DNA from 4 places in the Kitasatospora sp. NE20-6 genome. Region 3 is predicted to be linked to each of the others. Evidence: riboswitches for the same ligand, from Rfam matches in the RefSeq annotation. Region 3 holds a riboswitch; each other region holds the start of a gene.
What was found. A riboswitch is a leader RNA that binds a small molecule or an ion and turns the genes downstream of it on or off. The one in region 3 is predicted to bind cyclic di-AMP.

Region 1: it holds a riboswitch for cyclic di-AMP, as region 3 does, so the genes downstream of both, SNE206_RS28150 (NlpC/P60 family protein) here and SNE206_RS30025 (transglycosylase family protein) in region 3, are expected to answer to the same signal.
Region 2: it holds a riboswitch for cyclic di-AMP, as region 3 does, so the genes downstream of both, SNE206_RS05790 (peptidoglycan DD-metalloendopeptidase family protein) here and SNE206_RS30025 (transglycosylase family protein) in region 3, are expected to answer to the same signal.
Region 4: it holds a riboswitch for cyclic di-AMP, as region 3 does, so the genes downstream of both, SNE206_RS17145 (transglycosylase family protein) here and SNE206_RS30025 (transglycosylase family protein) in region 3, are expected to answer to the same signal.

What each region holds. Positions count from the first base shown of each region.
Region 1 covers NZ_BPRL01000048.1:32,236-39,701, forward strand. The annotation lists gene SNE206_RS28140 (NYN domain-containing protein) at 29-1,390, shown strand; gene SNE206_RS28145 (NlpC/P60 family protein) at 1,581-2,606, shown strand; cyclic di-AMP (ydaO/yuaA leader) riboswitch at 2,965-3,149, shown strand; gene SNE206_RS28150 (NlpC/P60 family protein) at 3,160-4,227, shown strand; gene SNE206_RS28155 (NlpC/P60 family protein) at 4,475-5,542, shown strand; gene SNE206_RS28160 (hypothetical protein) at 5,653-6,882, shown strand; gene SNE206_RS28165 (glycosyltransferase 87 family protein) at 6,924-7,466, opposite strand, start outside.
Region 2 covers NZ_BPRL01000005.1:44,543-52,008, forward strand. The annotation lists gene SNE206_RS05770 (ribose-5-phosphate isomerase) at 1-280, shown strand, start outside; gene SNE206_RS05775 (PP2C family protein-serine/threonine phosphatase) at 618-1,835, shown strand; gene SNE206_RS05780 (hypothetical protein) at 2,272-2,466, shown strand; gene SNE206_RS05785 (DUF6348 family protein) at 2,506-3,324, opposite strand; cyclic di-AMP (ydaO/yuaA leader) riboswitch at 3,685-3,878, shown strand; gene SNE206_RS05790 (peptidoglycan DD-metalloendopeptidase family protein) at 3,884-4,858, shown strand; gene SNE206_RS05795 (hypothetical protein) at 5,176-5,442, shown strand; tRNA gene SNE206_RS05800 (tRNA-Gly) at 5,818-5,891, opposite strand; tRNA gene SNE206_RS05805 (tRNA-Pro) at 6,056-6,129, shown strand; gene tig (trigger factor) at 6,385-7,466, shown strand, end outside.
Region 3 covers NZ_BPRL01000054.1:59,803-67,268, forward strand. The annotation lists gene SNE206_RS30010 (glutamate synthase subunit beta) at 1-591, shown strand, start outside; gene SNE206_RS30015 (LysR family transcriptional regulator) at 698-1,606, opposite strand; gene SNE206_RS30020 (MFS transporter) at 1,704-3,176, shown strand; cyclic di-AMP (ydaO/yuaA leader) riboswitch at 3,992-4,143, shown strand; gene SNE206_RS30025 (transglycosylase family protein) at 4,145-5,212, shown strand; gene SNE206_RS30030 (glycoside hydrolase family 6 protein) at 5,629-6,837, shown strand; gene SNE206_RS30035 (hypothetical protein) at 7,033-7,466, opposite strand, start outside.
Region 4 covers NZ_BPRL01000019.1:163,564-171,029, reverse strand. The annotation lists gene SNE206_RS17160 (DUF397 domain-containing protein) at 144-380, opposite strand; gene SNE206_RS17155 (hypothetical protein) at 766-1,644, shown strand; gene SNE206_RS17150 (hypothetical protein) at 1,977-4,100, opposite strand; cyclic di-AMP (ydaO/yuaA leader) riboswitch at 4,371-4,556, shown strand; gene SNE206_RS17145 (transglycosylase family protein) at 4,564-5,721, shown strand; gene SNE206_RS17140 (hypothetical protein) at 6,144-6,344, shown strand; gene SNE206_RS17135 (LacI family DNA-binding transcriptional regulator) at 6,513-7,466, opposite strand, start outside.

The sequences.
Region 1 (7,466 bases), on a different contig from region 3:
GGGGCAGCAGCCCGCTGCGGACGGAGGCCTGCCGGACGCGCCCGGCGCCGGGCCGGTGGCCGAGGCCGACGGCACGCCGTCCGAGCAGCTGGACCGCCCGCTGCCCGAGGGCGTGCGCCGCCGCGTGGTCGGCATCGCCGCCGACGCGCTGGGGGCGATCCCGGCCGCCGACCTGCCGTCGGGCCTGCGCCCGTACGCGAAGTTCACCCCCGCCCGCCGCGCGAAGTACGCGGCGACCGCGCTGGCCGCGGCGCTGGACGCCGAACCGTTCTTCCGGGTGCGCATAGCCGAGCGCCTGCGCCTCGGCCAGCCGGAGCTGGCCAGGGCGCTGGAGGCCGGGACGGTGCCTGCCGCCGCCGACCCGATGGACGTCGCCGCCGCCGCCTACCTGCTGCGCCCCGAGGGCTGGAGCCGCCTCGTCGCCGACGCCGGCCACGAGGTCGAGCGGGCCGACGCCGAGGGCGCGGCCGCCGAGGCGGCCCGGATCGTGGAGAAGCTGCAGGGCGAGCTGGCCGAGGTCCGGGCGGCGGCGCGCGCCGACCTGGAGCGCCAGCGCGCGGAGTCGGAGGGCGTGCGCCGGGAGGCCGAGTCGCTGCGCAAGCGCGTCCGCTCCCTGGAGAGCGACACCCGGCGGGCCCAGGCGGAGACCCGCAAGGTGCAGGCCGAGCTGGACGGCGTCCGGACGGCGTCCGCGGCGGAGCGCAGTGCCGCGGACGGCGAGGCCCGGCGGCTGCGGCACCGCATCACCGAGCTGGAGACCGCCTCGGAGGCGGGCCGCCGTTCGGCGCGCGAGGGCCGCAGCGTGGAGGACATGCGGCTGCGGCTGCTGCTCGACACGGTGCTGCAGTCGGCGCAGGGCCTGCAGCGGGAGCTGGCGCTGCCGGTCGCCCAGCTGCGGCCGGCGGACCTGGTGGACGCGGTGGAGCCGTCCTCGGCGAACCCGCACGACGTGGCCCGCCGGGGTCTGGCCGAGGACGACCCGGCCCTGCTCGACCAGCTGCTGGCGATTCCTCAGGTGCACCTGGTGGTGGACGGCTACAACGTCACGAAGACCGGCTACCCCGCGCTGCCGCTGGAGCAGCAGCGGCTGCGGCTGCTGGGCGGGCTGGCCATGCTGGCGCAGCGCACCCACGCCGAGGTGACCTGTGTCTTCGACGGGCAGGACCTCGACGTGCCGGTGATCATGGCGCCGCCGCGGGGGGTCCGGGTGCGCTTCAGCCGTACCGGGGAGACCGCGGACGAGCTGATCCGGCGGATGGTGCGGGCCGAGCCGGAGGGGCGGCCGGTGGTGGTGGTCTCCACGGACCGCGAGGTCGCGGAGGGCGTGCGCAAGGCGGGGGCCCGCCCCGTGGCGTCGATTCTGCTGCTCAACCGGCTCTCCCGGCCCTGACGGGGCGTCGGCCCAGGTCGGAGCGGTGGTGGCGAGGTTGTGTCGGGCTGGTGAAATCCCGGTCGGGGGGCCGACTTCGCAGCGGAGGGGAGTGGCGCCGGAGGCGGATCTTCACTAGGGTCTGGCGTCAAACCTATTTTCCGGACCTCACTCGATCGAGTGAGTCCAGCAGGAAGAAGGAGCTAGACCCTTGGCCTCCCACCGCCGTCCCAAGCAGCCGAGCCGCGCGCGGGTATCCGTGCTCACCGCTGCAGCCGCGACCGCGGTCGCCCTCTCCGCCCAGGCGAGCGCCCACGCCGCCCCGGCAAAGCCCACCAAGGACGAGGTCAAGGTCCAGGTCGACAAGCTCCTCGAGGAGCAGGAGCAGGCGTCCGAGACGTACAACGGAGCCAAGGAGCGGGGCGAGCAGCTCCGCAAGCAGGCCGACCAGCTGCAGGACCAGATCGCGCGCGGTCAGCAGCAGCTGACCGAGGTCGCGTCCGGGCTGTCCGCGGTCGCCGGCGACCAGTACCGCACCGGCGGCGTCGACCCGACGGTGGCGCTCATGCTCTCGTCGGACCCCGACAACTACCTCGACAAGGCGTCGAGCAACGAGCAGGCCACCGACACCCAGGCCTCCACGCTCAAGAGCCTGAAGGAGCAGCAGCGCCGGCTCGACCAGCAGAAGCAGGAGGCCGCGGCCATCCTCGCCGAGCTGGACCGCTCCACCCAGACGCTGAACGAGGCCAAGGCCGAGGTCCAGAAGAAGCTCTCCGAGTCGCAGCGCCTGCTCAGCTCGCTGACCGCCGCCGAGCGCGCGTCCATCACGGGCCGCGCCTCCCGCGCCGGCGACCGCGTCGACATCAGCAACCTGCCGCCGGCGTCCGGCTACGCGGCCGCGGCCGTGAGCGCCGCCCTCAGCAAGCGCGGCGTGCCGTACGTGTGGGGCGCCACGGGCCCGAACTCCTTCGACTGCTCGGGCCTGATGGTGTGGGCGTACGCGAAGGCCGGCGTCTCGCTGCCGCGCACCTCGCAGTCGCAGGCGACCGTGGGCGTCAACGTCGGCACCAACATCGCCAACGCGCAGCCCGGCGACCTGATCATCTACCACTCGGACGCGCACCACGTGGCGATGTACATCGGCAACGGTCTGATGGTGCACGCCCCGCACACCGGTGACGTGGTGAAGGTGGCGTCGGCGACCGTCATGCCGATCAAGACCATCCGCCGGGTCTGACCCCGCGGTAGCAGATCGGACATATGCCTCATCCGCGGCGTTTCTGATGCCGCGTGACACGCCCGGGCTGGCGGAGATCCTCCTGTGATCTCCCCCACGTCCGGGCGTCCGATTTCCTGCTCGTCGGATGAGAAACCATCAGCTGACCATGGAAATCCGTTCAGGACCGGTCGTATTCACCGATGGGAACGGTCGTTGATCCGAGATTTTTCCGACAAGGATTTGAACGGATCACGGATCGGTTACTAAGGTCATCCCACGGACCGCCGCGGAGTCGATCACCCAACCCGGGTGACGGCGGTGGTCGCCGCCGAGTCCGCGACGCAGCTGGGCAGTGTGAACTGCCTACGGGGAGGCCCCTGAGGGGGCGCTGTCGAACGGAGCCGGGGAACCACGTTCCCCCGGGGTGAATCGGCGTCAGGCCGGCCGCGCCGGCCGGCCCGCGGGAGTCCGCGGGCCGCAGGGGCGGGCGGTGAGACGTCGTAGGGCAGCTTCCGGCCCGAACCCGTCAGCTCACCCGGTAGGCGGTGTGAGGAAGAAGGAGTCCGCCTTCGTGGCGTCCCATCGTCGTCCCAAGCCTGTCGGCCGCACGCGTGCCTCGATCCTGACCGCTGCCGCGGCCACCGCGGTCGCGCTCTCCTCCCAGACCGGTGCCCACGCCGACCCCGCGCCGACCAAGGACCAGGTCAAGACCCAGGTCGACCAGCTCAACGAGCAGGCCGAGGTCGCCAGCGAGCAGTACAACGCGGCGGCCGAGAAGCAGCAGACCCTGCAGAAGCAGGTCACCCAGCTGCAGGACCAGGTCGCCCGTCAGCAGGCCCAGGTGAGCGGGGTGCAGGGCCGCCTCGCCGGGGTCGCCGCCCAGCAGTACCGCGACGGCGGCATCTCGCCCACCGTGCAGCTGATGCTCTCCAGCGAGCCCGACCAGTTCCTGAGCCAGGCCGGGTCGGTCAGCCGGATGAACGCCACCCAGGCCGACACCCTCAAGTCCTTCAGGACCGAGCAGGCCAAGCTCGACGCCCAGAAGGCCGAGGCCGAGCACAAGCTCGCGGACCTCGACAGCACCACCCGCTCGCTCAGGACGAAGAAGGAGGAGATCCAGGGCAAGCTGGCCAAGGCCACCGCCCTGCTCGACTCCCTCACCCAGAAGGAGCGCGACGAGCTCGCCGCCGTCGAGGCCAGGGCCGCCTCCGCCGCGAAGGCGAGCGTCGACCGCGCCTCCCGCGACACCGCGCGCCCGGTCCTCGACACCGTCGACCTGCCGGCCGGCTCCCACGCCGCCGTCGCCGTCGCCGCGGCCAAGACCAAGCTCGGCGTGGCGTACGTCTACGGTGCCGCCGGGCCCGCCAACTTCGACTGCTCCGGCCTCATGCAGTGGGCCTACCGGCAGGCGGGTGTCTCCATCCCGCGCACCTCGCAGTCGCAGGCGGGGGCCGGCACCAACATCGGCACCAACATCGCCAACGCCAAGCCCGGCGACCTGATCGTCTACTACGGCGACCGGCACCACGTCGGCATGTACGTGGGCGGCGGCCAGATCATCCACGCCCCGCACACCGGCGCCAACGTGCGGTACGCCTCCGCCACCGTGATGCCGATCTCGGCGATCGTGCGGATCTGACGCGCACGCAGCACCCCGCCCGGGCCCGGTCCCTCCGACGACGGAGGGGCCGGGCCCGCGGCCGTCCGGCGCGGCCGGCGGGGCCCGCACCCGGGCTGATGTCCGATTGGAGGTCAAATATTCGGTGATGGAGGGGTTTGGACTAGATCGGTCGGACTCGCTAACGTCTGCCCCCGGACGTCCGCGAGGACGGCCGCCCGGCCCGGGCGGCGGCGGCGTCCCGCCGCAGGAACGGAGCCACCGCCGCATGCCCGCGCACCGCCGCCCCCAACTGCCCGGCGTCCACGGCCTAGCCCGGGCCCTGGTGCTCACGGCCGCGGCCACCACCGCCCTCGGCGCCACCGTCGGCGGCAGCGCGTACGGCGCACCCGAGGTGCCCGCGGACCCGTCCGCGCACACCGCCGACGTCAGGACCCGGGTCGACCGGCTGTACGACGAGGCCGAGCACGCCAGCGAGCAGGCCAACGCCGCACTCGACCAGCAGAAGCGCCTGCAGGCCGAGGCCTCGTCCCTCCAGGCGCAGGTCGCCAGGGGACAGGACGAGCTCAACCGCCTCACCGTCGACCTCGCGACCGCCGCCGCCGCGCAGTACCGGGACGGCGGCATCGACCCGGCCGTCCGGCTGATGCTGGAATCCGACCCCGACGGCTACCTGACCCGCGCCCGCGCCCTCGACCAGGCGAACACCCGGCAGAACGACACCCTCCGCCACGTCCTCGAACGACGGCGCCGGCTCGACCAGCGCCGGACCGAGGCCACCGGCAAGCTCGCCGAGCTGGAGGACGTCCGCCGCTCCCTCGCCGACAGCAAGGAGCAGATCCGGCAGCGCCTCGGCGACGCCCAGCGCCTCCTCGGCGGCCTCACCGCCGGCGAGCGGGGCCGGCTCGTCGCCGACGACGCCCGCGACGCGGCCCGCCGGGCGGCCCGCGGCACCGACCGCATCGACCTCGGCGACCAGCCCCCCTCCTCCGAGCGGGCCGCGGCCGCCCTGGCCGCCGCGGTCTCCCGGATCGGCTCCCCGTACGTCTACGGATCGACCGGGCCCGGCACCTTCGACTGCTCCGGTCTGATGTACTGGAGCTGGCGGCAGGCCGGAGTGAGCCTGCCGCGCACCTCGCAGGCACAGGCGTACGCGGGGCGGCGAGTGAGCCTCTCCGAGGCACGACCTGGAGACCTGGTGATCTTCTACAAGGACATGCACCACGTCGGCATGTACGCCGGCGGCGGGGTCGTCGTGCACGCCCCGTACCCCGGTGCCCGGGTCCGCTACGAGAGCGTCAAGGCCATGCCCGTCAGCGGGGTGGTGCGGGTCTGAGCGGCGCCTACCGGCACCCCGGCCCGGCCGGCGGGGACGCCGAACCCCTGGTCACCGACCTGCCCCGACGCTTCGGGGCGGGCCGGTCCGTCCTGTCCGGCGACGGCCGCGTGCCGCGCCGCACCGCCCTGCTGCTGGCCCTCGGCGGGCTGGCCCAGCTCTCCGGACCCACCGTCCCCTCCGCCGCCGCCCGCCGCACGGCCCTCTCGCCCGGGCGGCCCGGCGCGCCGGTGCCGGGGGTGCCCCCGCGCGTGACCGACCTGCTCGCCGCCCGCGCCCGGGCCCTGCTGCGGGCCGACCGCACGGCCCTGCTCGCCGGTACCGCCCCGGCCGCCCGGGCGGCCCAGGCCCGGCTGGCCGACCGCGCGGCCGCCGTGCCGTTCGCCGCCGTCGAGTACCGCATCAGCGAGGTCGGCGAGCCCGGCGCCGACGGCAGCCTCACCGTGACCGCGGGCCTCGCCCACCGGCTGCGCGGCATCGACGACCAGCCGGCCGTGCTGCCGCGGCGGCTCACCTTCGACCGGACCGCCGACGGATGGCTCCTCGCCGCGGACGAGCCCGCCTCCGCCGCCGCCCTGTGGGACCTCGGGAAGGTCGGTGTCGCCCGCGGGGAGCGCTCGCTGGTGCTCGGCCTCGGCGGCGCACCCGAACTGGCCGCCCTCGCCGCCGTCGCGGACGAGGCCGTGCCGGCCGTCTCGGAGCTCTGGGGCGAGGCGTGGCCCGGCCGGCTGCTGATCGTCACCCCCGCCACCGAGCCGGAGTTCGCCCGCATGCTCGACGTCGCCCCCGACGCGTACGAGGGCATCGCGGCCGTCACCGTCGCGGCCGGCGGCGCCCCGGCCGGCACCCCGGCCGACCGGGTGCTCGTCAACCCGGACGCGTTCCGCGGCCTGAGCGACCTCGGACGGAAGGTCGTCGTCACCCACGAGGCCACCCACGTGGCCACCCGGGCGTCCACCCGCAGCTGGACGCCGCTCTGGCTCTCCGAGGGCGTCGCCGACTACACCGGCTACCGCGGCGCCCGGCGCACCCCGCGCCAGATCGCACCCGAGCTCGGCCGCGACGTCACCGACGGCCGGGTGCCCGCCGCCCTGCCCGCGGACTCCGACTTCACCGCCGGCGCCGCGGGCATCGCCCAGGCCTACGAGCAGGCATGGCTGGCCTGCGACCTCATCGCCCGCACCTTCGGGCCGAAGCGGCTCGTCGCGTTCTACCGCGCGGTCGGCGAGATGGGCGACGCCGGGCGGCTGGACGCCGTCATGCGGGCCGAGCTCGGCCTCGACGTCGCCCGCTTCACCAGGACCTGGTCCGCCGACCTCGTCCGGCAGCTGCGCCGCTGAGCGGGACGGCGCGCCGCGGCCGTGGCGGCACCGCCCGGGCGTCAGGCCGTGGGCGCCGGGCGCACCGGCGGCCGGTCCAGGTCGTCCAGCAGCGCCTGCTCGTACGCGATGCCCGGGCGCACCGGGTAGCCCTGCACGGGCTGCTCCTGCGGCAGCACGACGGTGGGGGCCGGCTCCACGCTGCGGGTGGAGCGCCACAGCCGGCGGCAGGACACCACGGTCGCCGCGAGCAGCAGCAGGTTGCGCGCGGTGATCACCGCGACGCCCCACGGCTCGCTGTGCTGGACGGCGCTGAAGAGCAGCGGGAACTCCACCGTGGTGAGCACCGTCGCGGGCAGCAGCAGGATCGCGACCGGCTTCTGGCTGGTGCCGCGCACCGTCAGGCAGACCGCGGCCAGGCCCACCAGCCACACCAGGTACTGCGGGCTGATCACCCGGCTCGTCACCGTGAACACGAGCAGGGCCGCCAGCGCCGCGTCGAACGCCGTCGACGGCTGCCAGCGGGCCGCCCGCAGCCGCCAGACCAGCAGCCAGCCGAAGCCCGCCAGCGTGCCCGCCACGGACACCCGGGAGATCACCGGCAC
Region 2 (7,466 bases), on a different contig from region 3:
CAACGGTGAGGCGATCGCCGCCAACAAGGTCAAGGGCGTCCGTGCCGCGCTCGCCTGGAGCGAGCAGACCGCCGCTCTCGGCCGCGAGCACAACAACGCCAACGTCATCTCGGTCGGCGGCCGGATGCACACCACCGACGAGGCCACCAAGTTCGTCGAGATCTTCCTCAACACCCCTTACAGCGGCGAGACCCGGCACACCCGCCGGATCGACATGCTGAGCGAGTACGAGACCACCGGCGAGCTCCCGCCGATCCCGGCCCACCACCCCCAGGGCTGATCCCTCCGACCCGTTGCCGCACGGTCCAGCAAGGGCCGTGCGGCAGCAACGACCGTGCACCACCACCGGACCGCGTCCGGACGGCCGTGAGCACCCCGGCCCGCCTCCCCTCCTCTTCCTCCCGCCCGGCACCCGGCCTTCCCGGCCGCCCCGGCGCGGACCGGAAGCCCGCCCCCCCGGCCCCACCCGGCGCGCAGCGCCCCGCGCACGCCCCCGGGACGCTCCACGGGAGCCCACGGCGCACCCGGCCGAAACCCGCCCCGCCCGGCGCGACTGCGCACACCACCCCGGCAGGAGCGTCGACGCCGGACCGCACCGGTGGATAAGGTCGGACCCCATGGCTGGCAGCACGCAGGGCGCGACGCCCGGGAGCACTGCGACGGGCCCCACCGCGAACGCGGCCGGGGAGCCCGTGACGGCCCGGCTGCGGGCGAGGCTCCGCCGGGCCCGCCGCACCCTGCGCCGGACCGGGGTGGACTACTTCCGCGGCGCCGCCCCCGACTGGCTCGCCTTCGCACTCTTCCTCGCCGCCGTCCCGCTGCTGGTCGTCCTCAACATCTGGATCCCGGCCTGGGTGCCGCCCACCGCCCTGGTGCTGCCGGTGCTCGCCGGCTCCCTGCTGCTGCGCCCCGCCACCCTCGTCCTGCTGTACGCGGCCGCCGCACTCGGACTCTCCGCCGAATCGCTCGTCCACACCGGCGAGCGGATCGCCAGCGAGGACCCGGACGCCTACGTCTACGGCGTCACCCCCGGCGCCGCCCTGGTGGTCGGCGCGGTCGGGGTGGCCGGCCTGCTGCTCGCCCAGTTCCGCAGCCGGGTCGGCGTGCCCTGGCGCGGCGGCGGCACCATGCTGTTCGACCTCCGCGAGCGGCTGCGCGTCCAGAGCCAGGTGCCGCAGCTCCCCGACGGCTGGTACGCCGACATGGCGCTGCGCCCGGCCGGCGGCCAGTCGTTCTCCGGCGACTTCGTCGTCGCCACCCGCACCGGCCCCGGCGGCCGGGTGCTTGAGGTCGTGCTCGCCGACGTCTCCGGCAAGGGGATGGACGCCGGCTCCCGCGCCCTGCTGCTCTCCGGCGCGTTCGGCGGCCTCCTCGGATCGCTGCCCGCCCACGACTTCCTGCCCGCCGCCAACGGCTACCTGCTGCGCCAGGACTGGGCGGAGGGCTTCGCGACCGCCGTCCACCTCGTGCTCGACCTCGACACCGGCCAGTACGAACTCCTGTCGGCGGGACACCTGCCGGGCATGCAGCGCCTCGGTGGTGCCGGGCGCTGGGAGGTCAAGGAGTCGCAGGAGGGGCCGCTCCTCGGCATCTACGACGGTGCGAAGTTCGAGGCGGTGCGCGGCCGGCTCGACCGTGGCGACCTCCTGATGCTCTGCACCGACGGCATGGTCGAGATCCCCGGGCGGGACCTCTCCGAGGGCATGGACCGGCTGATGGGCGAGGCCGACCGGCTGGTGGTGAACGGCTTCCGCGGCGCGGCCGGCCGGCTCATCGAGACGGTGGCCAAGGACGTCAACGACGACCGCGCCGTGCTGCTGGTGTGGCGGCAGTAGCACCTGTCAACCCCTGGGAGGTGATCTTCGGCCATTCTGGCGGAGCCTCCCCCGGATGGATCACACCGCCCGGGCCTGCTTGTTGGCCAATGAGGCGTGTTCACCCCGCCCCCGCGGACGCTTCGTCAGAAGGCTTCCGCTATCGTCTCGGTCGGCGGAAATTCGTCTCACATGGCAGGATCCGGGCCCCGTGCTTCCGGCAAGTCCTTTACGCAGGCAGCACGAACGACCACACTGAGTCCGGGTGGGCTGGTCGGAGCTCGGGGGATGGGGGGCGGCACGTGCGGCAGGCAGCAGGCGGCCGGGTCCTGCAGGGCACCTCCATGGCGACGGGATCGGCCGACTCGTGCCAGGGACGGTCGGCGCAGGCCGCGGTCCGGCTTCGACACGGGGTTCCAGCAAGAACCCCCGCCACAGATTGAGGAAGTGAGTCCGGGTGGCCTTCTCCGTCTCCGCGTTGTTCCTGTTCGGCGTGATCGTCGTGATCTTCATCCGCAACAAGCAGTTGAAGACCAGTCACGCGATCATCGCAGCACTCTTCGGCTTCATGGTGAGCCAGTCCACGGCGGCCAAGCCGATCCAGGACTTCCTCAGCCAGCTCGCGAAGACGATCTCCTCCGTGGCCAGCTGACCGCAGCGCCGACCCGGCCGCCGCTTCCGCGCGGCCAGGTCAGCGCCCGGGCCGCGCCTGCCGCCAGCGCGCGAGCAGGCCGCGCCGCAGCACCCCCGGGCCGCCGTGTGCCGCCCCGGGGGCCGGAGCCGACCCGGCGGGCACCGCCTGCGCCTCCTGCCCGTCCGGGACCAGCAGGACGAACAGCCGTGCCCAGCAGAGGCGTTCGCCGCGCGGCCAGCCGAGGGCGCGCAGGGCGGCCGACGCCGGCTCCGACACGGTGCCGTCGACCCGCACCTCCGCGACCTCCTCGCCGGCCCGGCCGCCGAGGAACACCTTCACCCCGGTGACCCCGGTCGACGGCAGCCCGGGCCGCAGGGCGTCCGCCAGTGCGGGCAGCAGCTGGTTGCCGGCCAGCCACTCCGCCAGCCGGTCGCTCCCGAAGCCGAACACCGCCGCCGGGCCCTGCACGGCGTGCCACCCGGGCAGTTCCCCGGGCCGCACGTGGTCGCCGTGCTCGCCGCGGCGCTCCTGCATCTCCACCACGGCCGCCGCGGTGGTCGTCGCCCACATGCGCACGGCGCTGTCGAGCTTCTCCTCCTCCGTGCGGCCGCGCCCGGCGGTGCAGTCCCAGATCACCGGACCGTCCGCCTGCCCCAGCCGCAGGACGAAGCCCAGGTCGACGTGGCCGACCGCGCCGTCCTCGCCCGGGTGCTCGCGGACCGCCACCGCCGTCGTGCCGGGCCCGCGCAGCACGCTGCCGTCCACCGTGAACCGCTGCCCGTACCGGGCCATCTCCCGGATCACGCTGCGCTGGACCGTCTCCAGCCTGGCCTGCGCCCGCAAAAGGGGCTCCTTGCTCGAAAAGGGGTCGAACATCGCTCGCGAGCGAGGCTATCGGCCGGACGTCCGCCCGGTGACACCGGTCCGCGGACGCGGTTCCCCGGACGTCCGGCGGGCCCGGAAAGGGCCTCCGGGAGGCCCTCGTGACCAGGGTCACCGGGGTGCGCATGATCCGTGCCCCGCCGCGACCGGCCGGCCACGCGGGGTGCGGAATCTCCCGCGCGGACATGATCCGGATACGCACGGTCACTGCGGCGACTGCGCTCTGCCCACCTCGCCCCGGCGGAGAGTGACCGCCGGGAGTGCTCGTGACGGCCCCTCGGAGGGGGCGGCTTGCCAGCGGAGCGGTCCATAGGTTTTTCTCATGGTCTGCCCGGCCACCGACCGGGCGGGCCACCGGGTGGAACGCCGAGTCCTGCCGCTGCCCGGGGTCACGCACCATCTGTGCACGGCAGGAGCGGGGGACCCAAGGTAAGTGCCGCGCCCGGTAGTTCCGGGACGGCTTGGGGTGAAGTCGCGTCATTTTCCGCGACCGGGCGATCTCCCAGCCCGAACCCGACAGCTCACCTCGTAGGCGTAGGAGAGGAACAACTCCATGTCCGTTCTGGGCACCCGTCTGTCCCGCGTCGCCGTCGCCACCGGTGTGGCCGCCGCTGCGATCGCCATCCCCGTCACCGCTGCCAGCGCCCACAGCGCCGGCACCCAGGCCGCGGCCCCCGTCGCTGCCGCCCCGGCCGCCGCCCCGGCCGCGGCCCCGGCCGCCGCCCCGGCGCAGGCCGCCTCGTACCAGGTCGTCCACGGCGACACCCTGTCCAAGATCGCCGGTGCGCAGCACGTCGACGGCGGCTGGAAGAAGCTGTACGACGACAACCGCCAGGTCATCGGCGGCAACCCGAACCTCATCCTCCCGGGCCAGAAGCTCTCCGTCTCCGGTCAGGCCGCCGCGGCCGCGCCGCAGGCCGAGACCAAGAAGGCCGACTCGGCCGCGGCTTCCCGCTCCGAGCACCGCGCCCCGGTCGCGAGCACCCCGAAGCCGGCTGCCCCGACCACCGAGGCCGCCAAGCCCGCCGCGCCCAAGACCGAGGCCGCCAAGCCGGCCGCGCCCAAGACCGAGGCCGCCAAGCCCGCCGCCCCGACCACCGAGGCCAAGGCGCCCGCCGCCACCTCCGGTTACGTCGCGCCGGTCTCCTCCGGCCTCGGCACCCCGTACCACAAGGCCGGTTCCAACTGGTCCAGCGGCTACCACACCGGTGTCGACTTCGCGGTCAGCACCGGCACCTCGATCCACGCCATCGCGGCGGGCACCGTCGTCGAGGCCGGCTGGGGCGGCGCCTACGGCAACAACGTCGTCATCAAGCACGCCGACGGCAAGTACTCCCAGTACGCGCACTTCTCGGCGCTGAAGGTCTCGGTCGGCCAGACCGTCACCGCCGGCCAGGTCATCGGCCTCTCCGGTGCCACCGGCAACGTGACCGGCCCGCACCTGCACTTCGAGATCCGCACCACCCCGTCGTACGGCTCGGACATCGACCCGGTGGCGTACCTCGCCGCCCACGGCGTCCGCGTCTGACGCACCCCGCGCCACCCGAAGGCCCGGCCGGAGATCCACGGATCCCCGGCCGGGCCTCGGCCTTTTCCTCTCCGCCGTTCCGTCGTTCCGCCGGGCGTCCCCGTTCCGGTCCCGTTCCCGGCCCCGGTCCCGTTCCCGGTCGCGTTCCCGGTCCCGGTCCGGTCCGCCCCGGCCTCCGCCCTCGCGGCGCTTCCCGTGCCGGGGCGTGCGGCGTCAACACGCCACCGACCGGCCGAACGTCCCCGGGGCCGCGCGCCCTTCCTTTTACTGTCGCAGCCACGACAAACCCCGTCGTGGAACGTGGAAGGGAACCCCTCATGACCCGAGCACTCCGCCGCGCCGCCGTTCTCCTGGCCGTCACCGGAGCCGCCTGCCTGCCGGCCGCGTCCGCGGTCGCCGACAGCGACTCCTTCAACCCGACGATCGTGATCGGCAACTTCAACCAGCTCGCGGGCGACGACATCTTCAACGCCGGCCAGGACAACACCGTGGGCTCCAACGACGGCGGCTCCGACTCCGCCCGCGCGGGCATGCTCGACACCGACGCGTACGCCGCCCGTGTGGTCCGTCACTACCTGGGCTGACCTCGGCCGCAGCACGGAAACGGCCCCGGGCCGGCGGTCCACCCGCCGACCCGGGGCCGTTTCCGTCGGGCCGTTTCCGTCGGGCCGTTCCGGCCGGGTCCGGGGATCGCCGCCCGCTCCGGGACGGGTGGCCCGAACCGGCGGCAGGCCGTGCGACCGCGCGCACGCCGGGGGTGCACCGGCAGCCCCGCCCGCCCGTGCGGACTCCCGCGCGCCCCGGCCCTCCTCGGAGCGGGGCCGGGCGCGGCAGGGCGGGACCACGACCGGTCCGGCCGGGCGCGGCACGGGCGCGGAACGGGCACGCCGCCCTGACGGGCCGTCGAACGACAACGGCCCCAGCTCCGCGATCATGTCGCTGAGCTGGGGCCGGGGCGGTGGAGCGGGCGACGAGAATCGAACTCGCGTGGCCAGTTTGGAAGACTGGGGCTCTACCATTGAGCTACGCCCGCATGCGTGCGTTGACGGCACGTCGCCCCCGGGCCGGGGTCGGCCGCGAGGACGTTGGCCAGCCTACCTGGTCGGGTCGGCGAAATGCACACCGCTTTCGCCCGGGCGGCCTCCGATATTGCGCGGAGGGGCCCCGGACCGGCGTGTACTCTTCCTCTCGGCACTACGGGGTGTGGCGCAGTTTGGTAGCGCGTCCGCTTTGGGAGCGGAAGGCCGTCGGTTCGAATCCGGCCACCCCGACAGTTTCGGCAGGGTCTCGTCAGGCGGGCGGGGCCCTGTTGCTTTCGTGGTACCGGTAGGATGGACCGCTGGCGGTGGTGCCTGTGGCGATTACACGGACCGCGACCGCCCGAGGGCGAGGAGTCACGCTCACCGTCCACCCCCGTACGGGAGATGCAGCCCCAACCGCCCATCGCCCGTCTCGCCCGATCGGCCTACCGGCCGGCGACGTCGGGCGGAGACAACCCGACCGCAAGCCCAATAGGAGACCTAACCGTGAAGAGCGCCGTCGAGACTCTGAACCCGACCCGGGTTCGACTCACCGTCGAGGTGCCCTTCGAGGAGCTCAAGCCCAGCCTCGACGCGGCGTACAAGAAGATCAACCAGCAGGTCTCGGTCCCGGGCTTCCGCAAGGGCAAGATTCCGGCTCGTGTCATCGACCAGCGCTTCGGCCGTGCCGCCGTGCTGGAGGAGGCGGTGAACGACGCCCTGCCGCGCTTCTACACGCAGGCCGTCGACGAGATCAAGATCGATGTCCTCGGCCAGCCCGACATCACGGACATCGAGGGTGTCGAGCGGATCGCCGACGGTGGTGACCTCAAGTTCACCGCCGAGGTCGACGTCCGCCCCGAGATCACGCTGCCTGACTTCTCGGAGATCTCCGTCACCGTCGACGCCATCGAGGTGTCGGACGAGGACGTCGCCAAGTCGCTGGAGCAGCTCCGCGAGCGCTTCTCCTCCGTCAAGGACGTCGAGCGCGCCGCCGCCGAGGGCGACGTCGTGGTCGTCGACCTGGAGGCCAAGGTCGACGGCGAGGTGCCGGAGGACGGCACCGCCACCGGCGTGAGCTACGAGATCGGCTCCGGCCGCCTGCTGGACGGCATCGACGAGGCCGTCGTCGGCCTGTCGGCCGGCGAGTCCAAGACCTTCACCACCGAGCTCAAGGGTGGCACCGAGGCCGGCAAGGAGTCGGAGGTCACCGTCACCGTGACCGCCGTCCAGGAGAAGGAGCTCCCCGAGCTGGACGACGAGTTCGCCCAGCTGGCGAGCGAGTTCGACACGCTGGAGGAGCTGAAGGCCGACTCCACCAAGCGCCTGGAGCGCATGAAGGAGTTCGACCAGGCCACCCAGGCCCAGGAGAAGGTCCTCGACGAGCTGCTGACCCGGGTGGAGATGGAGTACCCGGAGAAGCTCCTCAAGGACGAGGTCGAGACCCGCAAGCACAACCTGGAGCACCACCAGCTGGAGCCGATGGGCCTGACCATCGAGGCCTACCTGGCCACCCAGGACAAGTCCGTCGAGGACTACGAGCAGGAGACCGCGGACCAGGCGAAGAAGGGCATCAAGACCCAGTTCGT
Region 3 (7,466 bases):
GACGTCAGGCAGTTGGACATCAATCCGCGGCCGCCGACGGCCCGCCCGAACGCCCAGCCCTGGCCCGTCCACGCGAAGGTCCGCCACGAGACCACCTCCCACGAGGAGGCCGGCGAGCTGTGGCCCCCGCGTCCGGACGAGCACGACATCCGCGCCTACGCCGCCGCCACCGTCCGCTTCGACACCGACCCGGCCGGGCGGGTCCGGGCCGTCCGCTTCGCCGAGGCCGCCCCCGGCAGCCGGGCACCGGTGCCCGGCACCGAACAGGCCCTCGCCGCCGACCTCGTGCTGCTCGCCCTCGGATTCACGGGCCCCGACCACGGCGCCGTCCTCGCCGGGCAGTTGGGCATCGGCCTGGACGCCCGCGGCAACCTCGCCCGGGACCACCGCTTCGCGGCGGGCCCCGACGGCGTCTTCGTCGCCGGGGACGCCGGCCGCGGGCAGTCGCTCGTGGTGTGGGCCATCGCCGAGGGCCGCGCGGCCGCCGCCGCCGTCGACCGCTACCTGACCGGCCGGGACGAACTCCCCGCCCCGATCTGCCCGGAGGACCGGGCGATCACCGCCGAGGACCTGCCGCCCCTGCCGACCTGACCGCCCGGTCGGGCTGCCCCACCGCCACGGATCCGCCGCGGGTCCGCCGCAGGTCCGCCGCAGGTCCGCCGCGGGAGGCACCGCCCCCGTCACGGCACCGATGCCGTCACGGCGTCGCCGACAGCCGCTCGCGGACACAGGCGCGCAGCCACGCGTGGGCCGGGTCGGCGTCGTGCCGCGGGTGCCAGGCCAGGCCGATCGGCAGCGTGGGCAGGGCGAGCGGGATCTCGAAGGTCACCAGGCCGAGCGCGTCGGCGAGGTCCCGGCTGCGGGTCGTGACCAGGCCGACCAGGTCGGTCGAGCGCAGCACGAACAGCGCCGCCGGGTACGTCGCGAGGGTGCCCACCGTCGTCCGGGCGAGGCCGAGTTCGGCGAGCGCGGCGTCGATCGGACCGGTCAGCCGGCCGCGCCGGGAGACCCCGACGTGCCGGGCCGCGGCGAAGGCGGCGGGGGTGACCGGGCCGTCGAGCAGCGGGTGCCCGGGGCGGACGACGCCCAGCATGGTGTCCTCGTGGAGCAGTTCGACGTGGACCTCGGGCGCGGTGGTGTCGATCACGCCGACCTCCAGGTCGGCGGCCCCGTCGCGCAGGCTCGGCGCGTCCAGGTGGCTCTCGCCGAGGAAGCGGAGCCGCACCCCCGGCGCCTCCGCCGCGGTGCGGGCGAGGAGTGCGGCGCCGTGCGCGGCGGCGAAGGCCTCGTGGGCGAGCACCGTGAAGGTGCGGTCGAGCGCGCGCAGGTCGACGCGCCCGGCCGCGGTGAACAGCCCGCGGGCGCGTTCGACGACCGCCCGGACCTCCGCGTGGATCGCCAACGCGTGCGGTGTGGGCACCATGCCGCGTCCCGCCCGGACGAGCACCGGATCCCCGAGGGCCCGGCGGATCCGTCCCAGGGTGCGGCTCATGGCCGGCTCGGAGAGGTGGAGCCGGGCCGCGGCCCCGGAGACGCTCGACTCCTCGACGAGCACGTCGAGCGCGGCCAGCAGGTTCAGGTCCATTCCGGATTGCACGGGACGCATTCCTCTCTTGCGAAACTTGCACTGGAGACAATCCCACACCCGCCCTACCGTGAACGGGAACCCACACCCGCCCGCTCCCGGAGGAGCTCCCTTGCCCATGCCCGCCCCCGGCCGGTCCGCCCCGCACGGCCCCGCCACCGCCCCGCCACCGCCCGGCCCTGCCGCGCTGCGCCGGCCGACCCTGCTCACGATGTGCGCCTGCGTGCTCGTCGCACAGGGCATGGTCGCCGCGATCAACCTGCTGCTCCCCCGGCTCGCCGCGTCCGCCCTGCATCCGTCCGCCACCGGGCTGCTGTGGACGGTCGACGCGTACGTCCTCGTCTTCGCCGGCCTGCTGATCCCGGCGGGCGCGTGCGGCGACCGCTACGGGCGGCGGCCCGCCCTGCTCACCGGACTCGCCCTGTTCGCGGGCGGCGCCTGCCTGAGCGCCGCCGCCGGACCGCTCGGCTCGGTGGCGGTGCTCGTCGCCGGGCGCGCGGTCTCCGGCGCGGGCGCGGCGCTGATCATGCCCGCCACCATGTCGGTGCTCACCGAACTCGCCGGCCCCGGGCACCGCGTGAAGGCCCTCGCCTCCTGGACCCTCGCCATCGGGCTCGGCGGCCTCGTCGGCAACCTCGGCGGCGGCCTGGTCGCCCAGTACCTGCCCTGGGAGGCGCTGTTCTGGGCGATGGCACCGCTCGCGGCCGTGCTGGCCGCCGCCGTGCTGCGCACCGTCCCCCGGCTCCCCCGGCACCCCGCCGCCCCCGACCCGCTCGGCTCGGTGCTGCTCACCGCGGGCACGGGCGCCCTGCTGTACGGCATCGTGGAGGGCCCGTCGCGCGGCTGGGCCTCGGCCCACGTGCTCGGGGGCTTCGCGGCGGGCGCGGCCCTGCTGGCCGGCTTCACCCGCTACGCCCTGACCGCGCGCCACCCCCTGGTCGACCCGCGACTGTTCGCCTCCCGCAGGTTGCGGGCGGCAGCACTCGGCACCGCCGCGTCCTTCTTCGGCCTGTTCGCGCTGTTCTTCGTCAACGCGCAGTTCCTGCAGTACGTCAAGGGCTACTCGCCGGCGCGGACGGGCTTCGCGATCGTGCCGCTCACGGTCGGCATGGCCCTGGTGCCCCGGCTCGCCGTCCGGCTGCAGGCCCGGCACGGCGTGCGGTTCGTCGCCGGGGGCGGGCTGGCGCTGATCGGCGCCGGGCTGCTCGGCATGTCGACCGCCGGACCGGCCACCCCGTACCCGCTGTACGCGGTCTGGCTGCTGGTGCTCTCCGCCGGCCTGGGCCTCTGCGCCCCCGGGCTGACCCACGCGGTGATGTCGGAGCTGCCGCCGCGGCAGGCCGGGCTGGGGGCGGGGCTGAACACCGCGGCCCGGGAGTTCGGCGCGGCCCTGGGCGTCGCGGTGGTGGGCACGGTGCTCACCGCCCGGCTCGGCCCCGGCGGGGTCCACGGCGGCTCCGGGGCGGCGGAGTTCGCGGCCGCGACGGCCGTGGGCCTGCGGGTGGTCGCCGTACCGGTGCTGCTGGCGGCCGTGGCGGTCACGCTCGGTCTGCGCGGCCGCGCGGACGGCGGGGCCCGGAAGAACCCCTGACCGCCCGACCGCCGGACCGCCCGACCGCCCGACCGCCCGACCGCCTGAGGGCCCGCAGGGCCGGGCGGGCCCCGGGAGGCCGGCACCGCGGGCGGCGTCGCCCTCGGCCACCGCCCGCTCACGCCGGGCGAGGCCTGCCGCGGTCGGGGCCGCCCGGCCGGAGACCTGCCGGGGCGATCGGCCCCGCGACGGCGTCACGGCGGTCCGCGGCCCCGCGACGCCCCTGGTGGCGGCGCCCTCGCGCTCGGGTGCGGACGAACCGTTCCGCCACGAACCGGTCGCGCACCGGCACCCGCACCGGCCGCCCCACCGGCGGCGCGGCACTCCGCTCGGACATTCGTTCGTGTGGCGATGAGCCCCCGACCGCAGGCCCCGGCGCGCCCGGACCGCTCCCCGCGTGAATGCCGCCGCGGGCGCCGGACGGGTGACGCCGGAATTCCCCGCGGTGAATTCCACGGGAATGGGGAGCGCAATAGGCGCATTTTCCGCCGTGTCACCCTGCACAATCCCCACGCATCCTGCGCACGCCCCGGGAGGCGCTGCCGGACGCCTCCGGCGGCCGCCCGATCGGGCCGCCACGGCCCGTCCGACGCCGCCTCACCTGTGGCGCGGCCGTGCGCACCCATGGGGCCGCCGCCCCGGATCCCGGGCCGCCCGGCCGAAATGCGGCACGGTGACGGGACAGCACTGGTGATGATTGTGTGATGGTCGGGATGCTGGCTTGTTATCGAGGTGACGATCCCTCTAATCTCCGATCAGCCCGCCACAGCACGGGCGCCCGAAGCGCGGCACGCCGAACCCTGCCCACCGCGCCCACCGGGTCATCGACCAGAACCTGGGCAGGGACGGGGGACCCACGACTCGTCGCCGTCCCCGACGGCTTGGGGTGAAGCCGCGTCCGCGCGGCCGGGCCACCTCCCGGTCCGAACCCGACAGCTCACCTCGCAGGCGTGCGGAGAGGGAACTCGATGGGTTTCATCGGCTCGGGCCGCCACCGCCGCCCCACCCAGACCGAGCGCGCCGTGTCGGCCGCCGGTGTGGCCGGCGCAGGCCTCGCCATACCGCTCCTGGCCGCCACCAGCGCCCACGCGGCCCCCGTCACCACCTGGGACGCCGTCGCCCAGTGCGCCAGCGCCGGCGACTGGAGCCGGGCCACCGGCAACGGCTCCTACGGCGGCCTCCAGCTCGACCTCGACACCTGGGTCGCCTACGGCGGCAGCCCCTACGGCGCCTCCCCCGACCACGCCACCAAGGAGGAGCAGATCACGGTCGCCGAGCGCGTGCTCGCCGACCGCGGTGCCCGCACCTGGGGCAGCTGCGCCACCACCGCCGGGCTCACCGGGGAGGGCCGGCCCGAGGCCGCCGAGCCCACCGCCACCGCCTCGGCGACCCCCGCCCCGACCGCCACCACGACGGTGACGGAGAGCCGCAGCCGGAGCTCCGCCCCGGTGTTCCCCGGCATGCAGGGCCGCGACGCCAACGGCATCTACTGGTACCAGGTGGACGGCGCCTGGTACTGGACCACCAGCCAGGCGGTCTACGAGGCGCACACCGCCGTCACGGCGAGCCCCTCCGCCCCGACCACCACCACGGGCACGCCCGGCACCGTCCTGCCCGGCCAGGACGCCGGCACGCCGACCGCACCGGTCACCACGCCGCCGGCCCCGACGGACGGCACCGGCACCCTGCCGGGCACCGGCACCACGCCCACCACCGACACGCCGGTCACGGGCACGCCGGCCACCGGGGCGCCCGCGACCGGCCTGCCCGCCACCGACGGGACCGCACCGGCCACCGGCACCGACCCGTCCGGCGCCGCGGAGTCGGCCGACCCGGGCGCTCCCGCCACGACGGTGACGGAGGCTCCGCCGGCCGCCGAGCCGGACACCTACACGGTGGCGGCGGGCGACACGCTCTCCGACATCTCGGCCAACCACAAGCTGGGCGGCTGGAAGAACGTCTACAGCGGCAACTCGACCACCATCGGCGAGGACCCCGACCTCATCAAGCCCGGCCAGGTGCTCAAGATCGGCTGAGCCCGCCCGACGAACCCACGAGGCCGTCGGCACCCCGGACCCCCGGAGTGCCGGCGGCCTCGGCGCGCGTGCCGGCACCGGCCGTCCGGCCCGGCCCGCAGTCCGTGAAGCGGTCCGGTCGAGGCGGCCCGCACCCGCTCCCGCATCCAGCATGCGGGAGCGCTCCCGCAATTAACGGCCCATCCTGCGCAGAGCCTTGACGGCTCAGGAGGCTCCGACTACAACTGCCTTCGCATCACCATCCACCGCATCTTCTGCGGGATTTACGCTCAGCATGCCGCGCTCCACCCCACCGGAGAAGCTCGGCACGGCCCGGACGAACAGGACTTAATGGGAGCGCTCCCACATATAGCCCCACCGCCGGACCTGACGCCCACGCACCCGCAGCCCCCGCCCGCCCACCCCGAGGAGCCCCTGTGACACGCCCCAGCCGTCGTATCGCGGCCGCGAGCGCCGCCGTCGCCACCGCCGCGGTCTGCTGTCTGCCCGCCACCGCGTCCGCCGCACCGGCCCAGGGCCCCGGCCGCGCTCCCGCCCCCGGCGCCTCGTTCTACGTCGACCTCGACAGCAAGGCCGCCCACCAGGCCGTCACCGACCTGAAGGCCGGCGACTACACGAACGCCCTCGCCATGGCGAAGATGGCCTCGTACCCGGTGGCGCAGTGGTTCAACGGCACGGCCACCCCGCAGGAGACCACCACCGCGATGGCCGACCTGCAGAGCCGCGCCGCACGGCAGCACCAGGTGCCGGTGGCCGTCGCCTACAACGTGCCCGGCCGCGACTGCTCGCAGTACTCCGCGGGCGGCGCCTCCAACTCGTCCGAGTACGCCGCCTGGATCGACGGCCTCGCCAAGGGCATCGGCAACCGGCAGACCGTCGTCGTCCTCGAACCGGACGGCCTCGCCCTCAGCCCGACGTTCTGCGGCGGCACCGCCCAGCAGCAGGCCGACCGCCTCGCCGAGATCAACGGCGCCGTCGACCGGCTCGCCCGGCAGCCGCGCGCCGCCGTCTACCTCGACGCCGGCCACAGCGGCTGGCAGAACACCGGCACCATGGCGAAGCTCCTCGTCGACGGCGGCGTCAACCGCGCGCAGGGCTTCTTCCTCAACGTCTCCAACTACCAGAAGGACGCCGACCTCGTGCGCTACGGCACGCAGATCGCCAAGTGCTCCTGGTACCTCACCAACACCCCCGGCGCCGTGGCCGACGACTGCGCCAACCAGTACTGGCCGCAGGCCGACGCCGACGCGTGGTACACCGCGCACGTGCCCGCCGACGCCGCACTGCCGCACTTCGTCGTCGACACCAGCCGCAACGGCCAGGGCCCCTGGACCCCGACCGCGACCTACCCGGACGCCCAGACCTGGTGCAACCCGCCCGCCCGCGGCCTCGGCACCCGCCCGACCGCGGACACCCGCACCCCGCTCCTCGACGCGTTCCTCTGGATCAAGGTGCCGGGCGAGTCGGACGGCTCCTGCACCCGCGGCACCACCGGCGGCATCGACCCCGAGTACGGCGCCGCCGACCCGGCCGCCGGCGTGTGGTGGCCCGCACAGGCGCACGGCCTCGCGGCCGCCGCCTCGCCGGCCCTGAAGTTCAACCTGCCGACTCCCGGCGGCCACTGACCACCCTTCCCCGAGCGGCCCGGACTCCACCCACCCGGGCCGCTTCCGGGCGCCGCACGCACACCGGTTCCGTGCGGCGCCCGGCCGTTCCACCTTCCCGGTCGTTCCATCTTCCCGATCGCGGCACCTTCCCGATCGCGGCACCGGGCACGGGCTGACGGGGTTCGGACCCCGGGACGGCCCCACCGGCCGTGCTCAGTGGGACAGCGCGCCCTTGGCGGCGACGATGACCAGGCCGAGCACGAGATTGACCAGCCCTTCCAGCACGACCTGCCGGCGTGAAGCACCCGCCTTGCGGGCACCGAGGCACGACCAGCCGACCATCTGTGCGACGGCGACGCCGAGCGCGATCCAGCCGCTGGTGTCGAGGTCGAGGCCGAACACCGCACCCAGGGCGATCGCGGCGGCGGGCAGCGTGGCCGCCTCGACGATCGACCACTCGTGCCGGGCGACCATGCGGACCTCCGACCAGGGCGTCGCCTGCCCGACGAACCGCTCACCGGCCAGGCGCGCGTAGACGTGCGCCGCCCAGAACACGAGCCCGGTGACGAGCAGCAGGACGACCAGCTGCAGCCGCGGGAACTCACCGGCGGCCCCCGCGGTGGCGACCACGGACGCCGCCAGGAGCG
Region 4 (7,466 bases), on a different contig from region 3:
GCGGCCGCCCCACCGCACGCACGGGGGATGAGGTCGAAGGCGGAACAGCCTCCCGGACGCCCCACCGGGTTGACCCGGCCGACGGCCGAGCCGTCGCGGCGACACCCACGACGGCCCCGGCGGAGCGGTGGACCGACGGCCGGTCAGACCGACAGGTGGTCGAACTCCCCGTCCTTCGCCCCGAGGAGCAGGGCGGCTATCTCCGCGCGGGTGTAGATGAGGGCGGGCCCGTCGGGGTAGCGCGAGTTGCGCATGGCGACATCACCACCCGGGAGGGCGGCGAACTCGACACAGTTGCCCTGCGAGTTGCTGTGCAGGCTCTTCTGCCAGACCACACCGTCGAGGTCCGCAGCCGCCATGCCGTTGTACGTGTCACTCATCGTCTTCTCCCCAGAGCCTGGCGTTCGCCTCACTTGACGTGATGATAGCCCGGCTGCACGTGCATCAGCACGGGACATTGCGCGTGCATCCGACTCATCAGTAGCACCGAACACCCAACGGGCCCACCAGGCAAAACCGGGCGACAGTGCGCGAATCGCCCGGTAAACGATCACCCTGGGTGCGGAGGCGCCAGCGGCCTGTTGATCTTCCGGCCGGGCGTCCGGGCTCACGCGCAGTCACATCAGGCCGTGTGAGCCGCATCACGCCACCGCTCGACGACTCCTGACAAGGTTTGACTACTTTTGTCCACCTTGTGCCATCACCACCAAGCCCTCACGGGAGTCGACTGCAGCCGGGGCGTCGGTATGTCCTACGATCTCCGCCATGAGCACCGCAGCCATCCCGGGCGCGCCACTGCCCGTCCGTACCCCAGGCTCCCGTGCGCGGGGGCGCCACCGTCGTCCCGAGCGCCCCGAGATCCCGACCGGTTCGCCGGCCCTCCTGCTGGCCGTGCCGGCCGTGGCCGGGCCCGAGGCCCGCCCGATCGTCGACGAGCTGCTGTCCATCGTGCGCAGCGAGCAGCCCGGCATCGAGATCGCCGCCGGATACGTCGCCACCGAGGCCGACGACGCGCCGACCGTGGCCGGCCTCCTCGCCATCGCGGCCGGCAACAACGCGCCGCCGCCGGTCATCGTGCCGCTGGTCCCCGGCCCGCACGGCTTCCTGACGGAGCTGCACGAGCTGGCCGCCGCCACGGGCGCCTCCGTGACCGATCCGCTCGGCCCGCACCCGCTGCTGGCCGAGGCCGTCCACGTACGCCTCTCCGAGGCGAACCTGGCCCGCGCCGACCGTGCCCGGCTCTTCGCCATCGCCACGGCCGCGGACGGCGTCGTGCTGACCGTCACCGGCGGCGAGGACGCGGCCGCCGCCGCCGGGATCACCGGCGTGCTCCTCGCGGCACGGCTCGCCGTGCCCGTGGTGGCCGCCGCCCTCGACGTGCCGGGCTCGGTGGCCGCCGCGGTCGAGCACCTCCGGGCGACCGGTTCCGAGCGACCGGCACTGGCCCCGCTCGTGATCGGCCCGGAGGCCGACGCCGAGCTGCTGGCCACGGCGGCCGAGGAGACCGGCTGCCCGAGCGCCGCACCCCTGGGCGCCTACCCGACCGTCGGTCAGCTGATCGCCTCCACCTACCTGGCCGTCCTGCCCGCCCCGGCGTACGCCGAGGAGCAGGACGAGGCCGAGGAGCCCGGCGCCGAGCACTGAGAGAGCCGCCGGGCGACCGGCGGTGCCGGCCTCCGGGCCGGCGTCCGACGAACGACGAGGGGCCCCGGCCGGTGCCGGGGCCCCTCGGGCGTTCCCCCGGCCGCCTCCCGCACGGACGTTCCGCACGGCTGGCCCGCAGAGCCGTCCCGCACAGCTGCCCTGCACGGCCGCAGCAGGGCTCCCCCGCCCCGCCACCCGCCCCGGACGCGCCGCGCCCCGTGACAGCCCCCGCCAGGCCCTTGTCAGGCCTCCGTCAGGCCCGCGCCGGGCTCGCGTCCTGCCGGACCCGGTCGGCAGCCACACCGACAGCCACACCGACAGCCGGGCCTCCGTCAGGCCGGCAGCCGGGAGGTCGGCGCCGCGACGTCCTTGAGCCGGATCGCGGGCACCGCGACGGCCCGTGGCGGACCGTCGACGTCGACCGGCGCCGTCGCGGCGTTCCACGGCCCTGCAGCGGCGCCCGCGGCCGGCTTGGTCAGCCGGACCGCCTGCCGCTCGCCCGCCCTGCGCAGCACGATCCTGGTGGGCGGCGGCGAGTCCGGGTCGAGCCAGACCTCCGTCCCGCCGGCCTTGCCGTCGAAGCTGCAGTCGAGCACCGCGATGTCGTCCGGCTGCCCGTCCGCGGTGGCACGGAAGGCGATGCCGGCCTTGCGATAGCCCGTCAGCCGGCACCGCCCGATCGTCACCGTCGTGCCGGCGAGCTGGTGCTTCGCGGTGACGATCGCGTGGTCGGACTGCCCGGCGGCGTCGACGAGCAGGCCGTCGAGGACGGTGCCGGCGTCGCGTCCGAGCGCGTGCACGGTGACGCCCGCGGCGGCGTTGCCGTACAGCACGCCGGCCGTGTAGTCGAAGTCGTTGAGGTAGGCACCGTGCTCGATGCCCGATGCGCCGTTGTGGTACGCCACGAACTGCGTGACGGTGTGGTGGTGCCGGGCGTTCAGCCAGACGAAGATGCCGTTCTGCAGGTTGTTGTGGGCCAGGCAGCGCTCGAAGGTCCACACGCCTTCGCTGGTCTCCGGCCACTCGAACCCGGACGCCCCCTCGGCGCCCTGCACGCCGACCGCCACGCAGTCGCGGGCGATGCCGCCCGTGCCCGCGCCCAGGGCGAAGCCGGTCAGCCGGTAGCCGCGCGGGGCGGGTTCGTAGACGGTGCGCGAGGCCACGCAGGACTCGTAGACGATGTCGTCGGACGGCGCCTGCGGGGTGCGGGTGTCCAGCGGCCCGTCCCACCAGTAGGCGTCCTCCCACGTGTCGTGGCTGATGCAGCTGCGGAAGGTGATGCCGTGACTGGCGTGCGGCACGAAGGCGTGGCTGCCCGTGTCGCGGACGACGACCCCCTCGACGACGGTGCCGCGCGAGGAGTCGGCGAGCATGTGGAAGTGCAGGCCGTAGCGTCCGAGCACGGGCTCGGTGACGGGCTCGCCGTTCCAGCGCTCCTTGCCCGCGCGGCGCGGGCCGAGCCAGCGCAGGGCGGCGTGCCGGATCTCGGCCTGCCGGGAGCTCGTGAGGTGGACGTGCGCGCGGCCCTTGGCGGTGCCTTCGATCCGTACGCTGCGCGTCAGGTTGAGCACCTCGGCGCCGGCCGTCACGCCACCGCCCACGGCGACCCTGGGGTGGGCGTGCGCCAGCGGTTCCGCGAGGGTGACGGTGCGGCCGTCGACCCGTCGGATCGTGCACAGATCGTACCGGGTGGAGAAGCCGTCCTCGGACGGGGGGCCCGTCGGGGCGACGGCGAGCTCGTCGCCCGCGCGCCATCCGGCGGGCACGGCGGCGAGCTCCAGGGCGGTGTCGCCGGCCTTCAGCGGACGGGCGGCGCGCACCCACGCGGTCTTGGCGGCACCGTCCAGGCGCAGGCGCCCGGCGCCGGTGACCCACAGGCCGGTGTCCGTGCCGACCACCCCCATGCCGCCCCCGACGAAGGTTCGTTCACCGACCGACGGGAAGCGCAGGGCGTGCACCGCCCCGTCGTCCGGCACCAGGGCGAGGGTGCCGCGGACCTCGACGTTGCCGGCGGACGCCAGCGTCACGCTGCTGCCGGGCGCGAAGACCAGCGAGCCGCCCGGCTCGACGAGCAGCGAGGCCACGGTGGCGTCGGTGTCCAGCAGCACGCGGTCGGCGATGCGCACCGCCGTCCGCGGGCCCGGCACGGTTCCGCCCCAGCCGCCCGCGTCGGACCACCGGCGGCCCGTCAGGTCGAGCGGGGAGGGCGTCGGGCTCTCCGGGGGCGGCGCGCCGTGCGAATGCCCGGCCACGGCCGCCTGGGTGGCACCGGAGGGGGCCACCGTGCGGGCCACAGGGCCGGCCTCGCCGGCCGCCGGGCGGCGCAGCAGTGCGCCGCCGCCGACGGCTGCCGCGGCGACGGAGACCGCCGTCCAGCCGAGCATCCGCCGACGGCCGACCCGGCGGTGGGAGACGGGCTTCCCCGGCGCCGCCGGCATGTCCTCGTCGCGTTCCATGATCGGTGAAACCCCTCCCCGGGCCGCCGCCCGGGGCCCCGACGCCTGAAGCATAAACAAGCCCGTTTCGGCTCAACGGGTTTGCGCGAAAGCGGCCGAAGGCGACCGGAACGGCGCCGAATAATCGATCATGAATTCATACAAGATCCACTGTGATCGGGCTCACACATGTTTGCAGTTTGAACTTATCTCTGCCTAATGTCCTCCCACGTTCGTGGTCACACGGACCCAGTTGGCCCGAACGCCGAGTCCTGCCGGCGGTCCGACTGGCAAAGCGAAACGCACTTCGGCAGGGGCGGGGGAACCAGGTAAGTCGCCAGGGAACGGTCCAGCGCCGTTCCCCGGCTTGGGGTGAAGCCGCACGCGCAGAAACGTCATTTCGACGTGTCCGCACGTGCGGCCGGGCAACTCCAGCCCGAATCCGACAGCTCACCTCGCAGGCGTGGGAGAGGAACGCTCCTTCATGCTGTCCATCAACTCCAAGCGCAGCCGCCGCATCCTCGCCACCACCGGCGTCGTCGGCATCGGCCTCTCGATCCCGTGCCTCACCGCCGGCACCGCCTCCGCCGCCTCGGTCGCCACCTGGGACAAGGTCGCCCAGTGCGAGTCCTCCGGCGACTGGCACATCAACACCGGCAACGGCTTCTACGGCGGCCTGCAGTTCACCAACAGCACCTGGGCCGCCTTCGGCGGCACCTCGTACGCGTCCCGCGCCGACCTCGCCACCAAGGACCAGCAGATCGCCACGGCCGAGAAGGTGCTGGCCGTCCAGGGCCCCGGCGCCTGGCCCGTCTGCTCCGTCCAGGCCGGTCTGACCAAGGGCGGCCCCGCCCCCGAGATCAGCACCGGTGGCTCCGCCACCACCGCGCCGAGCACCCCGGCCACCACCGCGCCGAGCGCCCCGGCCACCACGGCCCCGAGCACCGGCACCGGGTCGACCGCCTCCGGCACCTCGCAGGGCGGCACGTCCTGGCAGGGCAAGCAGTCCTGGGGCCACCGCACCGGCGCCACCTACACCGTGAAGGCCGGCGACTGGCTCTCCACCATCGCCGACCACAACCACGTGCAGGGCGGCTGGCAGAAGCTCTACGAGATCAACAAGTCGGTCCTGACCCAGGGCCCGCACTCGATCTACCCGGGCCAGAAGCTGTCGCTGGGCACCTCGGCCACCGCGCAGACCCCGGCCCCCGCGAAGACCGCGACCACCACCACGGCCACCACCGCCGCCGCGACCACGGCCGCCCCGGCCAAGGCCGCCACCGGCTCCAAGGCCGCCGCAGTCGACTTCGCCCTCTCCAAGGTCGGCCAGGCCTACATCTACGGCGGCACCGGCAACGGCGGCTGGGACTGCTCCGGCCTGACCCAGGCCGCCTTCAAGGCCGCCGGCATCGCGATCCCGCGCGTCGCCGCCGACCAGGCCGACTTCTCCACCCGCGTCTCGCTGGACAACCTGCAGCCGGGCGACCTGCTGTTCTGGTCCAACAACGGCGCCAACTCCGGTGTCTACCACGTCGGCATGTACGTCGGCGACGGCAAGTACGTCGAGGCGGCCAACCCGAGCGCGGGCGTCCGCACCCAGACCGTCGCCAACTGGGCGCCGGACTTCGCCGGCCGGATCTGACCTCACGGCAGACCGCCGGTTCCCGACCGCCGTCCGGCCGGCCCGCTCCTGGCACAGAGGGGTGGACCGGCGGGGCGGCTTCGGCGCGCCGACGGGCCCGGCCCGGCCGATCTGCCGGGCCGGGCCCGTCGGGCACGCCCGGGTGCGGCCCCGGCGGGTGGGCAGGGAGGCCCGCCCGCCCGGGACCGCACCCGACTCCGCGCCTTCCCCGGGGGCACCTGCCCGGGGCACCTGCCTCCGGGCGCCTTCCTCCGCCGGTGCCGCACACCCGGCATCCGACGGCCGGACTGCGGCCATCGACCATCGGCCCCCAACCCTCGGACTCCGGACTCCGATCTCCGGACTCCGGGCTCCGGCAGAACCGGCGACCCCGCCCTCCGGAGCCCCTAGGCTGCTGCTCCCCGGAGTTGAGGAGCACCGCCATGGCGAAGGTCACCGTCACCCTGGACGCCGATCTGGCGATCGAGGTGATGTTGCTGTCCGGCACCGGCAACCCGCAGGACGCCGTCGAGCTGATCGTCCGTGACTACCTGGCGCGCGGACGGCGCACCGAGGCCCGGACCGGGAACCCCGCCGACGCGCACCGCACCGCCCGGCCGCAGCGGGGGGCGGAGGAGGGCTGAGCGGGGGCCGAGCGGCCCGTACGGGCCCTGCACGGCCCCGCACCGCACGGCAACGCCGACGGCCCCGGAGAGACCGCTCTCCGGGGCCATCGGCGTTGCCGTGCCTGGTGTACCTGCCGTACCTGGTGTATCTGTCGTGCCTGCCGTGCCTGCCTCGCCCGGTGCGGGTCAGCGGCCGCCGGCCGCCGTGGAGCCGCGCATGACGAGCTCCGGCTGGAACATGAACTCGGCGCGCTGCGGCGGGTTTCCGCCGACCTCCTCCAGGAGGGCGTCGACCGCGGCGGTGGCCATGGCCTCCACCGGCTGCCGGATCGTCGTCAGCGGCGGCTCGGTGAACGCTATCAGCGGCGAGTCGTCGAACCCGACGACCGAGACGTCCTGCGGCACGGAGAGCCCGCGCTGCCGGGCGGCCCGGATCGCACCGAGCGCCATCATGTCGCTTCCGCAGACGATGGCGGTGCAGCCCTTGTCGAGGAGCGCGCCGGCCGCGGCGTGTCCGCCCTCCACGCTGAACAGCGTGTGGTGGACGAAGCTCTCGGCCTCCTCGGGCGTGCGTCCGAGGAGTTCCCGGACGGCCGCGGTGAAGCCCTCGATCTTGCGGAGCACGGGCACGTACCGCTTCTGCCCGACCGCGAGGCCGATGGTGGTGTGGCCGAGCTCCACCAGGTGCTGGACGGCCATCCACATGGCCGCCCGGTCGTCCGGTGAGATGAAGGGTGCGGCGATGCGTTCGCTGTACCCGTTGATCATCACGAACGGCACCTGCCGGCCGATGAGCTTGTTGTAGCGGTCGTGGTCGGCGGTCGTGTCGGCGTGCAGGCCGGACACGAAGACGATGCCGGCCACGCCGCGTTCGACCAGCATCTCCACGAGTTCGTCCTCGGTGGAGCCGCCGGGCGTCTGGGTGCACAGGACCGGCGTGAAGCCGTGCCGGCTGAGCACCTGTTCGATCACCTGCGCCAGGGCCGGGAAGATCGGGTTGCTGAGCTCCGGGGTGATCAGGCCGATCAGCCCGGCGCTGCGCTGCCGCAGGCGGGTGGGCCGCTCGTACCCGAGCACGTCGAGTGCGGCCAGAACGGTCTGGCGGGTGGCGGCGGAGACACCCGCCTTACCGTTGAGTAC